2 regions of the Lachnospira eligens ATCC 27750 genome follow, and region 2 is predicted to be linked to the other one. Evidence: predicted binding sites of a transcription regulator. Region 2 holds the regulator's gene; the other holds the start of a gene.

Region 1 (6,955 bases), 700 kb from region 2:
TATGGCACAGGGCAAGAAGGAAGAGGCTGAGGCAGTTAAGGCACAGGTAAGTGCAGATGCTGCAAAGCTTGCTGAATTAGAAGCTGATGAGAAGGAACTTAATGAGAAAATAACTAAGATAATGATGACTATTCCTAACATCATTGATCCTAGTGTGCCAATTGGTAAAGATGACAGTGAGAATGTTGAAATCGAGAAGTTTGGTGAGCCTGTAGTTCCTGATTTTGAGGTTCCATATCATACAGATATTATGGAAAGATTCAACGGAATTGATATGGATGCAGCTGGTAAGGTTGCTGGTAACGGTTTTTATTACCTTATGGGTGATATTGCAAGACTTCATTCAGCAATTATTTCATATGCAAGAGATTTCATGATTGACAGAGGATTCACATATTGTATTCCTCCTTATATGATAAGAAGTAATGTAGTTACTGGTGTTATGAGCTTTGATGAAATGGATGCCATGATGTATAAGATAGAAGGTGAAGATCTTTATCTTATCGGAACAAGTGAACATTCAATGATTGGTAAGTTTATTGACACAATTACACCAGAGGAAGAGCTTCCTAAGACACTTACAAGCTATTCTCCATGTTTCAGAAAAGAGAAGGGTGCTCACGGTATCGAGGAAAGAGGTGTATATAGAATCCATCAGTTCGAGAAACAGGAAATGATTGTTGTCTGCAAGCCAGAAGAAAGCAAAATGTGGTTTGATAAATTATGGAAGAATACAGTAGATTTCTTCAGAACAATGGATATTCCGGTAAGAACACTTGAGTGCTGTTCAGGAGATTTAGCTGATCTTAAGGTTAAATCAATCGATGTTGAAGCATGGTCACCAAGACAGAAGAAGTACTTCGAGGTTGGTTCATGCTCTAACTTAGGAGATGCTCAGGCTAGAAGACTTAAGATAAGAGTTCAGGGTAAGGACAAGAATAAGTACTTTGCACATACTCTTAACAACACATGTGTTGCACCTCCAAGAATGCTTATTGCATTTCTTGAGAACAACCTTCAGGCAGATGGAAGAGTACTTATTCCAGAAGCACTCCGTATGTACATGGGTGGAAAGACAGAATTAGTTCCAGTTAAGTAATAGGAATATTATATAATATTATAAAAAATGTGGATAAAACATATTAAATGAATATGCTTTATCCACATTTATTTTATATTATCCACAAATTTTGTGGATAACTGTGTGAAAACTGTGGGGAATTAAGTTAAAAACTGTTGAAAACTCTACTGGAAATCTACAACATTTATCCACTGCTCAAGAAGTTCTTTTTCTTCTTCTTTATTCTTAGTAAGTCTTGCTGCAGCAACTAATGGAAGCCATTCATTAACATATGAACGTTTTGTATTAGTCAATTCACAGAAAGTACTTATGTATTTTTCAGGAATATCACTCTTGTCACCAAACTGTAATTTAAGAAGTAAAAATGTATTCGCAATATCGGCAGATGCATTACCCTGTGTTGCATGTACCCAGTCAACTGCTGTAATTTCTTCGATATTACCCTTGGCATCTGCAGATACAATAATATTGTCAGGACAATAGTCTCCGTGACAAAGCTTAGTATGATTCTTCATGGAATTGAGTCTTGTAAGAAGTTCATACTTAACACTGTTATCAAGTTGTTCAATTGAGTTAATCTGGCGGTTCATCTTATCCTTTAATACCAGAAGAAGTGGGTTAGACTTCTTCTGGAAAGATATCTGGTATTCAACCATTTTCTTAATATAATCATCTGCCTTGTCAGGGTATTTTTCAATTAACTGTGTAAGAGTAGGACCTTCAACATATTCACTTGTGATAGACCATTTACCGTCAGTAACAGCAACCTCTAAGAGTTTTGGAATATTAACACCTGCATCCTCAACTCTTGCAGTATTAAGAGCTTCATATAATACATCTGACTTGTTGTAGTTCTTATCAAAGACCTTAATCGCTTTGTTGTTCTCTACATATACTGATTTTAACTTGGATTTTGCTAAATATTTTTTCATACGACATGTCTTCCTTTCTTAAAATAATAATGATGATTATTTACCATAGTAAGCCTTTAAGTACATGGCTTTCATTTCACTCATAAGAGGATATCTTGGGTTAGCACCAGTACACTGGTCATCAAATGCGGCTTCTGTCATCTCATCAAGAGTTGCAAGGAAGTCTTCCTCTTTAACACCATAATCTGCAATAGTTTTCTTAATTCCTACCTTTGCCTTTAATTCTTCAATAGCCTTGATGAGGTTTTCAAATTTCTCATCATCATCTTTACCCTGAATTCCGAGGAAGTCAGCACACTCAACATAACGTGCTTTGCAATGTGGATACTGATACTGTGAGAATGTTCCCATTTTTGTTGGAACCTCTGCAGCATTGAATCTCATTACATCAGTGATAAGAAGGGCATTAGCAATTCCGTGTGGAAGGTGGTGATATGCACCAAGTTTATGTGCAAGTGAGTGGCACACTCCAAGGAAAGCATTAGCAAAAGCCATACCAGCCATAGTAGAAGCTGTTGCCATCTTTTCTCTTGCAACTGCATCATGTGCACCTAATTCATAAGCTGCTGGAAGATATTCAAATATATTCTTCATAGCCTGTAATGCAAGACCATCTGTATATTCTGTTGCCATAATGGAAGCGTATGCTTCAAGTGCATGTGTAAGTGCATCAATACCAGAAGCTGCTGTAAGTCCCTTAGGCTGATTCATATGCATGTCAGCATCGATAATAGCCATCTTAGGAAGTAATTCATAGTCAGCAAGTGGATATTTCTGACCGGTTGTTTCATCAGTAATAACTGCAAAAGGAGTTACCTCTGAACCTGTTCCAGAAGATGTTGAGATAGCGACAAAGTAAGCTTTCTCGCCCATCTTAGGGAATGTGTATATTCTCTTTCTGATATCCATGAAACGCATAGCCATATCAAGGAAGTCTGCCTCAGGATGTTCATACATAACCCACATAATCTTGGCAGCATCCATTGCAGAACCACCACCGATTGCAATGATTACATCAGGTTCAAAAAGTCTCATGGCTGCGGTGCCTTCTTTAGCGCATGCAAGTGTTGGATCTGGTGCTACATTATAGAAAGTAGTATGCATAATTCCTAAAGAATCTAACTTATCTGTGACACATTTGGTATAACCATTCTTATAAAGGAACTGGTCAGTAACGATAAATGCTTTCTTCTTACCCATTACAGTTCCAAGTTCATCAAGGGCAACAGGTAAGCAGCCCTTCTTAAAGTAAACCTTCTCAGGTGCTCTAAACCAAAGCATATTCTCTCTCCTCTCAGCGACAGTCTTTACATTAAGCAGATGTTTTACTCCAACGTTCTCAGATACTGAGTTGCCGCCCCATGAGCCGCATCCAAGTGTAAGAGAAGGAGCCATCTTAAAGTTGTAGAGGTCACCGATTCCACCGTGAGATGAAGGTGTATTGATAAGGCAGCGGCATGTCTTCATTCTTTCAGAGAATTCAGCAATCTTGTCTGCCTGTGTTTCAACATTAATATAAAGAGAAGATGTATGACCAAATCCACCATCAGCAATAAGGTGTTCAGCTTTTGAAAGAGCATCTTCAAAATCCTCTGCCTTATACATTGCAAGAACAGGTGATAACTTTTCATGTGCAAATTCTTCTGAAAGGTCTACAGATGTTACCTCACCGATAAGAATCTTAGTTTCTTCAGGAACAGTAACACCTGCTAAAGCAGCGATAGTGTGAGCCTTCTGACCAACAATCTTTGCATTAAGGGCACCATTGATAATAATGGTCTTTCTTACCTTTTCTGTCTCGCTCTTATTAAGGAAGTAACAGCCTCTGTATGCAAATTCTTCTTTAACAGCCTTGTAAACCTTCTTGTCAACAATTACAGACTGTTCAGAAGCACATATCATACCATTGTCAAATGTCTTAGAATGAATAATTGAGTTAACAGCAAGTATTACATCTGCTGATTCATCAATGATAGCAGGAGTATTACCGGCACCTACACCAAGTGCAGGCTTTCCAGAAGAGTAAGCAGCCTTAACCATTCCAGGTCCTCCGGTAGCCAGGATAATGTCAGCTTCCTTCATAAGTGTATCTGTAAGTTCAAGTGAAGGAACATCTATCCAGCCAATGATTCCCGCTGGGGCACCTGCTGCAACAGCAGCTTCAAGAACAATCTTAGCCGCTGCAATTGTTGATTTCTTAGCTCGTGGATGTGGGCTTATGATAATACCATTTCTAGTCTTAAGTGAAATAAGAGTTTTGAAAATAGCTGTTGAAGTTGGATTAGTTGTAGGGATTACGGCTGCAACAACGCCAATAGGTTCAGCAACTTTTTTAATTCCATATGCCTTATCCTCTTCAATAACACCACATGTCTTAGTATTTCTGTAAGCATTATAAATGTATTCTGAAGCATAATGATTCTTGATAACCTTATCTTCTACAATTCCCATACCAGTTTCTTCAACTGCAAGCTTTGCAAGAGGGATTCTTGCTTTATTGGCAGCAAGTGCAGCAGCAGTAAATATCTTATCTACCTGCTCCTGTGTATAGGTTGCAAAGATGCGCTGTGCCTCACGTACACCTGCAAGTCTTTCTTCAAGAGCTTCGACTGTGTCAACAATTGGGTAATTCTCAGTTAAATTCTTTGACATAACATTTCCTCCATAAATTGATTCGTGTAATATTGATTGATAATAATTTAACAATGTCAATATAACACTAATATAATTATAAGTCAATATTCATTGTAATATTAATTAAAATATGCTATCTTTTACCTATAGTAACAGGGGTTGAATAATGTTTAATTAAGAATGGAGCGCATTATGAAGCAGGTAAGTGTTGATAATCTTAGAGAAAATGATATATTAGCCCTTCCTATATTATCGCAGGCTGACGCGGTACTTATTCATGCTGATGTTCCTATGACAACAGAACTTATTAGCAGAATCAGGAATCTTGGAACAAGAACTGTATATATAAAGGATGAACAAGAAGGAATTTTAACAGAAAACACATCGTCCGGTAATGTAGAAGAGGAATATCCATATAAGCTGGAAGAAACTGCAAAGAATTCAAGGCAGGTAGTTAAGAGAATACTAGAAAAACACATTTATAAACATAACGAAGAACTAAAGGTCATTGTTGAGGAAGCACAGAGAATACTGGATTCTGTGCTTGCTGAGCCGGAAGTGGTTAATAATATAACAGAAATCAGGAATGTAAGCACGGATATGTACACTCATTGTATAAATGTATGTGCATTATCTACAATTATGGCACTAAGGCTTAAGATGAGTGACAAGCAGGTTCATAATGTATCAATGGGTGCAATACTTCATGATATTGGGTTAAGATATATCAATGTTCCTTATGTTAATGTTAATGAAGAAAATATGACACCTAAGGATGTTGTTGAGTATAAGAAGCATACAATATTTGGCTATAGCTCATTACAGGATGAAGCATGGCTTCCGGATGTGGCTAAGGAAATAGTCCTTTTTCATCATGAAAGAATAGATGGTTCAGGATATCCATTCCAGCATAAAGGAGAAAGACTTAAGCCGGAAGTTAAGCTTGTTTCTATCTGTGATGATTTCGATAGCATGATAAGTGGTATCGGAAGTGAAAGAATGAAGATTTATGAAGCAATTGAGTACATAAAGGTTCATGCGGGAATTAAGTATGATTCTACAATCGCAGCGAAGTTTCTGGATTCTGTGGCAGCATATCCTGTTGGATGTACTGTTTATACAAGTGATGGCGGTAAAGGTATTGTTATCAGGCAGAATAAGGAAGCTGCTGACAGACCGGTTATAAGAATGACTCAGCATGCTGATGGAACACCTTATACAGATAATGTAGAGCATAATTTATTAAAGAAACTTACTATATTTATAGTTGATACAGAATAGAGTATCGGAGTAATATATGAATTTATATATAAGAGCGCTTGGATTTAATAATATGACATCCAGGGCTGAAGAAAAATTTATTAAAACAGGAATTAAAGAAAGTATAAAAGAAGGATTTGTGATACGCCACGAGAAATTAGATCGTGGCGTTATTATCTTGCGCCTTAGCAATTCAACGGGTTTGTATGTGTATGGAAGATATGAAAAGAATACTTTTAAATATGAGTATTATTTTCCATTTGTAGTGGGAAAGAATTTAAGTGAAAATGAGGAAATGACAATTGAAAGACATCTTGATAAGGAGTCATATGCAGTAATATGTGATGAATTAAAGACAGGAGTTACGCTTATATTCTATCTTCAGAATGTTATGGATTATCTTGAGTATCTATATAGTGGAAAAGATTTTAAGATACCTGATTTTGATCCTGATATTAAGAATGATATAACAAAGGTTCCGATTAAGAACAAAAAGGTTGCACTTACAGGGCTTTCTCTTGGTGGAATTATTATGCTTCCAGTGAGAAAAGAAAGAAATTCTAAGAAAAGCAGACAGGATGAAATTGCAAGAAAGAATCTAATTCAGGCTGCAAAGAATGGAGATGAGGATGCAATTGAGAGCCTTACAATTGAAGATATTGATACATACAATGAACTTTCTAACCGTGTCATGAAGGAAGATATATTTACTATAGTAGACTCAACATTTATGCCATGCGGTGTAGAATGTGACCAGTATTCCGTCATAGGAGAGATTCTTGAACTGCGTGAAGAGGAGAATATATACACTGGTGAGAAGATATATATTATGGTTCTTGAATGTAACAGTCTTATTATAACTACAGCAGTTAATAAGGAACATCTGCTTGGAGAACCAGCCGTAGGCCGCAGATTCAAAGGACAGATATGGCTTCAGGGAAATGTAAGATTTACTGACTGATATTGTTGTTAAATATATGCTTTCATAATAAATTGTATTTAATATAGAAATTTACATTTTTTTACAAATGTGGTATTATAATACAAG
Region 2 (6,955 bases):
AACAAGTTATAGAAATGGAGATTAAAGAATGAAATTTGATGAATTAAATATTGATGAAAGAATTTTAAGAGCGGTAGAGGATATGGGCTTTGAGGAGACATCTCCTATACAGACACAGGCCATTCCTGCAGTATTGGAAGGAATTGATGTTATCGGACAGGCACAGACCGGAACAGGTAAGACTGCTGCGTACTCTATCCCAATGTTACAGAAGATTAATCCAGATGTTAAGAAACCACAGGCAATTGTACTCTGCCCTACAAGAGAGCTTGCAGTACAGGTTGCAGAAGAGATAAGAAAGCTTGCCAAGTACATGAGCGACATTAAGGTGTTACCGGTATATGGTGGACAGGAGATTGTAAGACAGATTAAGTCTTTAAAAGCCGGCGTACAGATTATTGTTGGAACTCCGGGACGAGTTATGGACCATATGAGAAGAAAGACAGTTAAGTTTGATTCTGTTTCTATGGTTATATTAGATGAAGCTGATGAGATGCTTGATATGGGATTCCGTGAGGACATGGAAACAATTCTTACGGAGACACCAGAGGAAAGACAGACAGTTCTTTTCTCAGCTACAATGCCTAAGCCTATCATGGAGATTGCAAGAAAATTCCAGAAGGACGCCAGGATTATCAAGGTTGTAAGAAAAGAACTTACAGTCTCTAACATTGATCAGTTCTATTATGAAGTAAGGCCTAAGAATAAAACAGAAATCTTAAGCCGTCTTATTGATATATACAATCCTAAGCTGTCAGTTGTGTTCTGTAACACCAAGAGACAGGTAGACGAGCTTATATCAGAGCTTAAGGGCAGAGGATATTTTGCTGACGGTATACACGGAGATATGAAACAGCAACAGAGAGACCGTGTAATGGACGATTTCAGAAGTGGAAAAACAGAAATTCTTATTGCAACTGATGTTGCGGCAAGAGGAATTGATGTTGACGGAGTTGATATAGTATTTAACTATGACCTTCCACAGGACGAAGAATATTATGTACACAGAATAGGAAGAACAGGAAGGGCTGGAAAATCAGGACTTGCACTTTCATTTATATCTGGAAGAGAAGTATATAAGTTAAAGGATATCGAAAGATATTGCAAGACTAAGATTCTAGCAAAGCCAATTCCATCACTTGATGATGTCAAGAACACCAAGATGGATGGTATATTTGACAAGATTAAAGAGATGATTGAAGCTGATGAGCACAGAGCCATGCTTGATATGGTTGAGGAGCATGTTAATCAGGAAGACTACACATCAATGGATATGGCAGCAGCACTTCTTAAGATGATAGTAGGAGATACATTGGACAGAATCGATGAGGTTGAAAATTTCCATTTTGATGAAAATGCGGATACTTCAAGAATGGTAAGACTCTTTATTAATGTTGGTAAGAAGGACAAGATTACACCAGCCAATATTCTTGGAGCGATTGCAGGAGAATCTGGAATGCCGGGAAGACTTGTCGGTGCAATTGATATGATGGATAATTATACATTTGTTGATGTTCCTGCAAAGCATGCGGAAGCAGTACTTGCAGCAATGAATGACAATGTGCTTATCAAGGGCAGAAAGGTTAATGTAGAGAAGGCAAATGTATCTGCAAAGCCTGCAAGAAAATCCAAGTCAAAGCCAGATACAAGAAGAAAAAAAGACGAGTCCCGTGGAAAACATGACAAACTTAAAGAACGCAGAAGTAAAGGCGGCAAGGTAAGAAGAAATGGAGAAAAGTATTAAGCTTACCAGTCTTAACAGAAAAGAAGCGTTAAGATATCTGGGATATAAGAAAAATGCACCTGATGAGCGGGTGGAAGAGCTTATGGATGAATGTGAGGAGCTTGTATTAAAGACCGCAGTTCCAAGATTTATTTATAAGAAGTTCGATTTTACAGTTAATGAAGACGGTGTGGCATTTAAGAATACAAGCATGGTGCTTCCGGGTGAGTCTATTAAGAAGCACCTGTATAAATGTGATAGTGCAATATGCATGGCTGTAACGATATCGGAAGGTATTGACAGACAGCTAAGAGTGTTGCAGCTTACAGATATGGCAAAGGCACTGGTGTTTGATAGTCTGGCAAGTGTAGCTGTTGAACAGGCATGTGATAAGGTTGAAGAACTTTTAAGAGAGGAATATCCTGATTATTACCAGACATTCAGGTTCGGAATTGGTTACGGTGATTTGCCGATAAGCATGCAGGCTCCTTTCCTTAAGGTATTAGATGCCAGTAAAAAGATAGGACTTAATCTTAACAAATCATATATGCTTGCTCCAGTAAAGTCGGTAACTGCGGTTATCGGACTTACTAAGGAGCCGGTAAGTACTGAGAACAGAGGTTGCGCAACCTGCAATCTTAATAAAACCTGCGCATACAGAGGAATGGGAGGACATTGTAGTGGCTGACAGATTCAGAGAACTCTTAAAAAATAGAGATTATATAATATTTGATGGTGCTATGGGTACAATGCTTCAGGCAGCTGGCATGAAGATGGGAGAGACACCTGAAGTGCTTAATATAACAAGGCCGGAGCTTCTTGTTTCAATTGCAGAGCAGTATTTTAATGCCGGTTCAGATGTGGTATATGCCAATACATTTGGTGCAAACAGATATAAGCTTGAAGAATGCGGAAAAAGCGTTGAGGAGCTTGTAACTGCCGGAATTGTCAATGCAAAGAAGGCAAGAGATGCAGTAAAGCCTGACGGACTTGTTGCACTCGATGTCGGACCAATCGGACAACTTCTTGAGCCAACAGGCGTATTAAGCTTTGAAGAAGCATATGATATGTATGCCGAGATAGTAAAGGCTGGAGCTGCTGCGGGAGCAGACCTTGTTGTATTTGAGACAATGACCGACCTTTTAGATGTTAAGGCTGCTGTACTTGCAGCTAAGGAAAACAGCGACCTTCCTATAGCTGCTACGATGACATTTGAACAGAATATGAGAACATTCACAGGCTGTTCTATATCAGCAATGGCTCTTACGCTTACAGGACTTGGCGTTGATGCACTCGGTGTAAACTGTTCTTTAGGACCTAAGGAATTAGAACCGGTTATTGAAGAACTTGTAAAATGGACTAATCTTCCAATAATAGTAAAGCCTAATGCAGGACTTCCTGACCCTGAAACTAACCTTTATAATGTTACTGCAGTCCAGTTTGCAGATTTCATGAAGGATTTAAGAAAATATGGCATTAAGATATTCGGCGGCTGCTGTGGAACTAATCCTGAATTCATTAAAGAATTATCAGAAATGTTAAAAAGAGAAGGCAATCCGGCAGCACCACACAAATATATTCCGGGTGCAGTGTGTTCAGCAACAAGCACTGTTGTCGTTGATGAGCCAAGAATTATCGGTGAAAGAATCAATCCTACAGGTAAGAAGCTTTTTAAGGAAGCACTTTTAAGACATGATATGGATTATATTCTTGGACAGGCTTTAGAGCAGATATCAGGCGGAGCAGATATTCTTGATGTCAATGTAGGTCTTCCGGGAATTGATGAGCGTGAAATGATGATTGATACAATAAAGTCATTACAGGCAGTTGTAGATGTCCCACTTCAGATCGATTCTACAATACCTGAAGTACTTGAGGCAGCACTCCGTGTATACAATGGTAAGCCGCTTGTTAACTCAGTTAATGGTGAGGAGGAGTCTCTTAACAATGTTCTTCCTCTTGTTAAGAAATATGGTGCAGGAGTTATCGGACTTGCACTTGATAAAGATGGCATTCCTAAGAAGGCAGAGGACAGAGTTGCAATAGCAAAGAAGATTATGGACAGGGCTGTTGCAATGGGAATCCCTAAAGAAGATATTTATATTGACTGCCTTACACTCACAGCTTCTGCTGAACAGGAGGGCGTAATGGAAACTCTTAATGCACTTCATACAGTTAAGAATGAGCTTGGCTTAAAGACAGTGCTTGGTGTTTCTAATATTTCATTCGGACTTCCAAACAGAGTGCTTGTAAACCACATTTTCCTTACAATGGCACTTACTAACGGACTTGACCTTGCGATTATAAATCCTAACATCCCAGAGATGACAGGTGCGGTAAGGGCGTACAAGCTTCTTGCCAATATTGATAAGAATTCAGTTGATTATATAAAAAACTATGGCGCTATGCCAAATGTTTCTAAGATTGATCCTGTCAAGAAGGAAAAGAAGGATGGGAACTATACAGGAGATGACCTTTTCTATGCCGTAGAAAAAGGACTTAAAAATGAAGGGGCTGAGATAACAGAGGCACTTCTTAAAACTATGGATTCGATGGAGATTGTTAATCAGGTGCTTATTCCTGCGCTTGATAAGATAGGTGCTGAATTCGAGAAGGGTACATTGTTCCTTCCACAGCTTATTATGGCAGCATCAGTTACACAGGCAGCATTTGAAGTTATAAGAAAGCATATGGTTATGTCTGATAATGCTCCTGTAAGCAAGGGAAAGATTGTTATAGCTACAGTCAAGGGGGATGTCCATGATATCGGTAAGAATATTGTTAAGGTTCTTCTTGAAAATTATGGATATGATGTTATTGACCTTGGTAAAGATGTCGAGTACCAGACAGTTGTTGATGCAATAAGAGATAATGATGTTAAACTGTGTGGACTTTCTGCACTTATGACAACAACACTTGTATCTATGAAGGAAACAATTGCACTTATAAGAGAAAATAATCTTGATTGTAAGGTTATGGTTGGCGGAGCAGTACTTACTCCGGAATATGCTAAAGAGATAGATGCAGATTTCTATGCAAAGGATGCAAAAGAATCTGTTGATATTGCTAAAAGAGTTCTTGGTTAAAATTTTGACATATCGAGAAAAAATGTTTATAATTATAGCACTTAGTATAATTGATTTATATAATATTTGATGTGTTTTTTATATATGCAATTGTAGTCTGGAGGTTTATGGTAATGGAAGAAAAAAAGATTTCATCGGCGGTAATAAGAAGGCTGCCAAGATATTACAGATATCTGGGAGAACTGATAGAGTCTGGTGTACAGAGAATATCATCTAAAGAATTGAGCGCCAGAATGAAAGTGACTGCCTCTCAGATAAGACAGGATCTTAATAATTTTGGAGGCTTTGGTCAGCAGGGATATGGATATAATGTGCAGTACCTGTATGAAGAAATTGGCAAGATTCTTGGAATAGACAGAAATCATAATATGGTTATTATCGGAGCCGGTAATTTAGGCAAGGCAATAGTTAATTATAGTGATTTTGAAAAAAGAGGATTCGTTATTAAGGGAATATTTGATAATAATCCTAAGATTAAGGGCACTAAGATTCGTGGAATAGAAGTAAGGATGATGAATGAACTTACTGATTTTATTAAAGATAATGAAATCGAGATAGTTGCACTTACTATTCCTAAAGAAGCAGCAAGACAGATAGCAAAGGTTGTTGCTGATGCAGGAGTCAAGGCTATATGGAACTTTGCACATACAGATCTTAATCTTCCGGATGATGTTATTGTTGAGAATGTACATTTGTCAGAAAGTCTTATGAGACTTTCATATACTATTGCTAACAGAAAGTAACTGTTTGGGAGGATAATATGGCAGAACCTGATATTGAGAAGCTGAAAAGTTGTACAGCCATAAATGATATACCGATACTTACTCTTGATGAAAGATGGTATCACCTTATAACAGATAAGTTAAAGACGGACGAAATACGTTACTGGGAAAAGCGCCTTAATGAGCTGCTTAAGAAGCAGGGACAGGTTAATAATGACATAAAAGAAGTAAAAAAGATAAAAAAACAGCTTATTCAGGATGTTGTTGATAATATGCAGGATGAAGATAACGATCCTAAGAAAGCTAAGGTTATGGAGCAGAATCAGAGACTTATCCAGGAGGCAAAGGATAAGATTAACAGTCTTGAGGATGAGGCACTTGATATACCGAGGGATATTGTTGATGCTAACAGAAATCTGCTTATAGAGACAGTAAAGGTGTGTTATAATAAGATTAACAGTAACAAAGAAGATCTTGAAGTACTTGATAAATGGATTAATGCAACCAGAGTAAAGTTAAAGAAGAATATTCTTATCAGGCAGGATAAAGAAGAAGCTAATAATCGTATGTATTCATCAATGCATGATATTTTAGGAGCAGATGTCATGAAAGAATTAGACAGAATTAACGAGGAATAAGGTTATGGAATATTTAGCAGATTCACATACAATGAAGACAGTTGATAACTGTTCAATACAAGAGTTTAAGATTCCCTCAGTGGTGCTTATGGAAAGAGCCGCACTGGGGGTTTCAGTGTTTTTAAAAGGTCTGATTACCAGAGAGAAAAGTAATAAATGCATCAAAACTGTATGTGTATGTGGCAGTGGCAATAATGGTGCAGATGGACTTGCCGTTGCAAGACAGCTCAATGAGAATGGCATTAATGTAAGTGTTGTTATTGCGGGAACATCAGAGGGAACAGAAGAATACAGACTGCAGAAAAATATTGTCAGCAATCTTGGAATAGAATGTGTGGAATATAATGGCAATATTGATTTTTCTGAATATGATTATATTGTAGATGCAATGTTCGGGATAGGACTTTCAAGAAATATTGAAGGAAGATATGCACAGATTGCAGAAGCTGTCAACGAAGCAGGGGAAAAAGGCTCTGTGGTTGTTGCTGTGGATATTGCATCAGGAATTAATGCTGATAATGGTCAGATTATGGGAGTGGCTGTCAAAGCTGATTATACTGTAACATTTGGTTATAAAAAGACAGGTATCATGTTTTATCCGGGAGCAACATACAGTGGTAGTGTGGAGGTTGTTAATGCAGGATTTGTTCCTGAAAATGTGTTACATAATAAAGTGGATGGCTTTGGCAGAACATTCACATATACGGATGACGATATAGATAGACTTGTTGTGAGAACTTCGGACTCTAACAAGGGAACATACGGAAGAACGCTTATAATAGCAGG

What was found. Region 2 encodes Rex, which represses fermentation and respiration genes when NADH is low (regulators of the CRP and FNR family bind a similar motif). Its sites were predicted from a motif close to ATTGTTAANTANTTAACAAT; they were not measured.
Region 1: the regulator Rex is predicted to act here: its motif matches at 4,701-4,720, upstream of adhE (bifunctional acetaldehyde-CoA/alcohol dehydrogenase).

The regions. Positions count from the first base shown of each region.
Region 1 covers NC_012778.1:2,123,670-2,130,624, reverse strand. The annotation lists gene serS (serine--tRNA ligase) at 1-1,099, shown strand, start outside; gene EUBELI_RS09875 (phosphotransferase) at 1,246-2,013, opposite strand; gene adhE (bifunctional acetaldehyde-CoA/alcohol dehydrogenase) at 2,050-4,665, opposite strand; gene EUBELI_RS13735 (HD-GYP domain-containing protein) at 4,840-5,928, shown strand; gene EUBELI_RS09860 (DUF3881 family protein) at 5,945-6,868, shown strand.
Region 2 covers NC_012778.1:1,419,861-1,426,815, reverse strand. The annotation lists gene EUBELI_RS06700 (DEAD/DEAH box helicase) at 29-1,744, shown strand; gene EUBELI_RS06695 (vitamin B12 dependent-methionine synthase activation domain-containing protein) at 1,728-2,411, shown strand; gene EUBELI_RS06690 (homocysteine S-methyltransferase family protein) at 2,404-4,809, shown strand; gene EUBELI_RS06685 (redox-sensing transcriptional repressor Rex) at 4,923-5,552, shown strand; gene EUBELI_RS06680 (hypothetical protein) at 5,570-6,169, shown strand; gene EUBELI_RS06675 (bifunctional ADP-dependent NAD(P)H-hydrate dehydratase/NAD(P)H-hydrate epimerase) at 6,174-6,955, shown strand, end outside.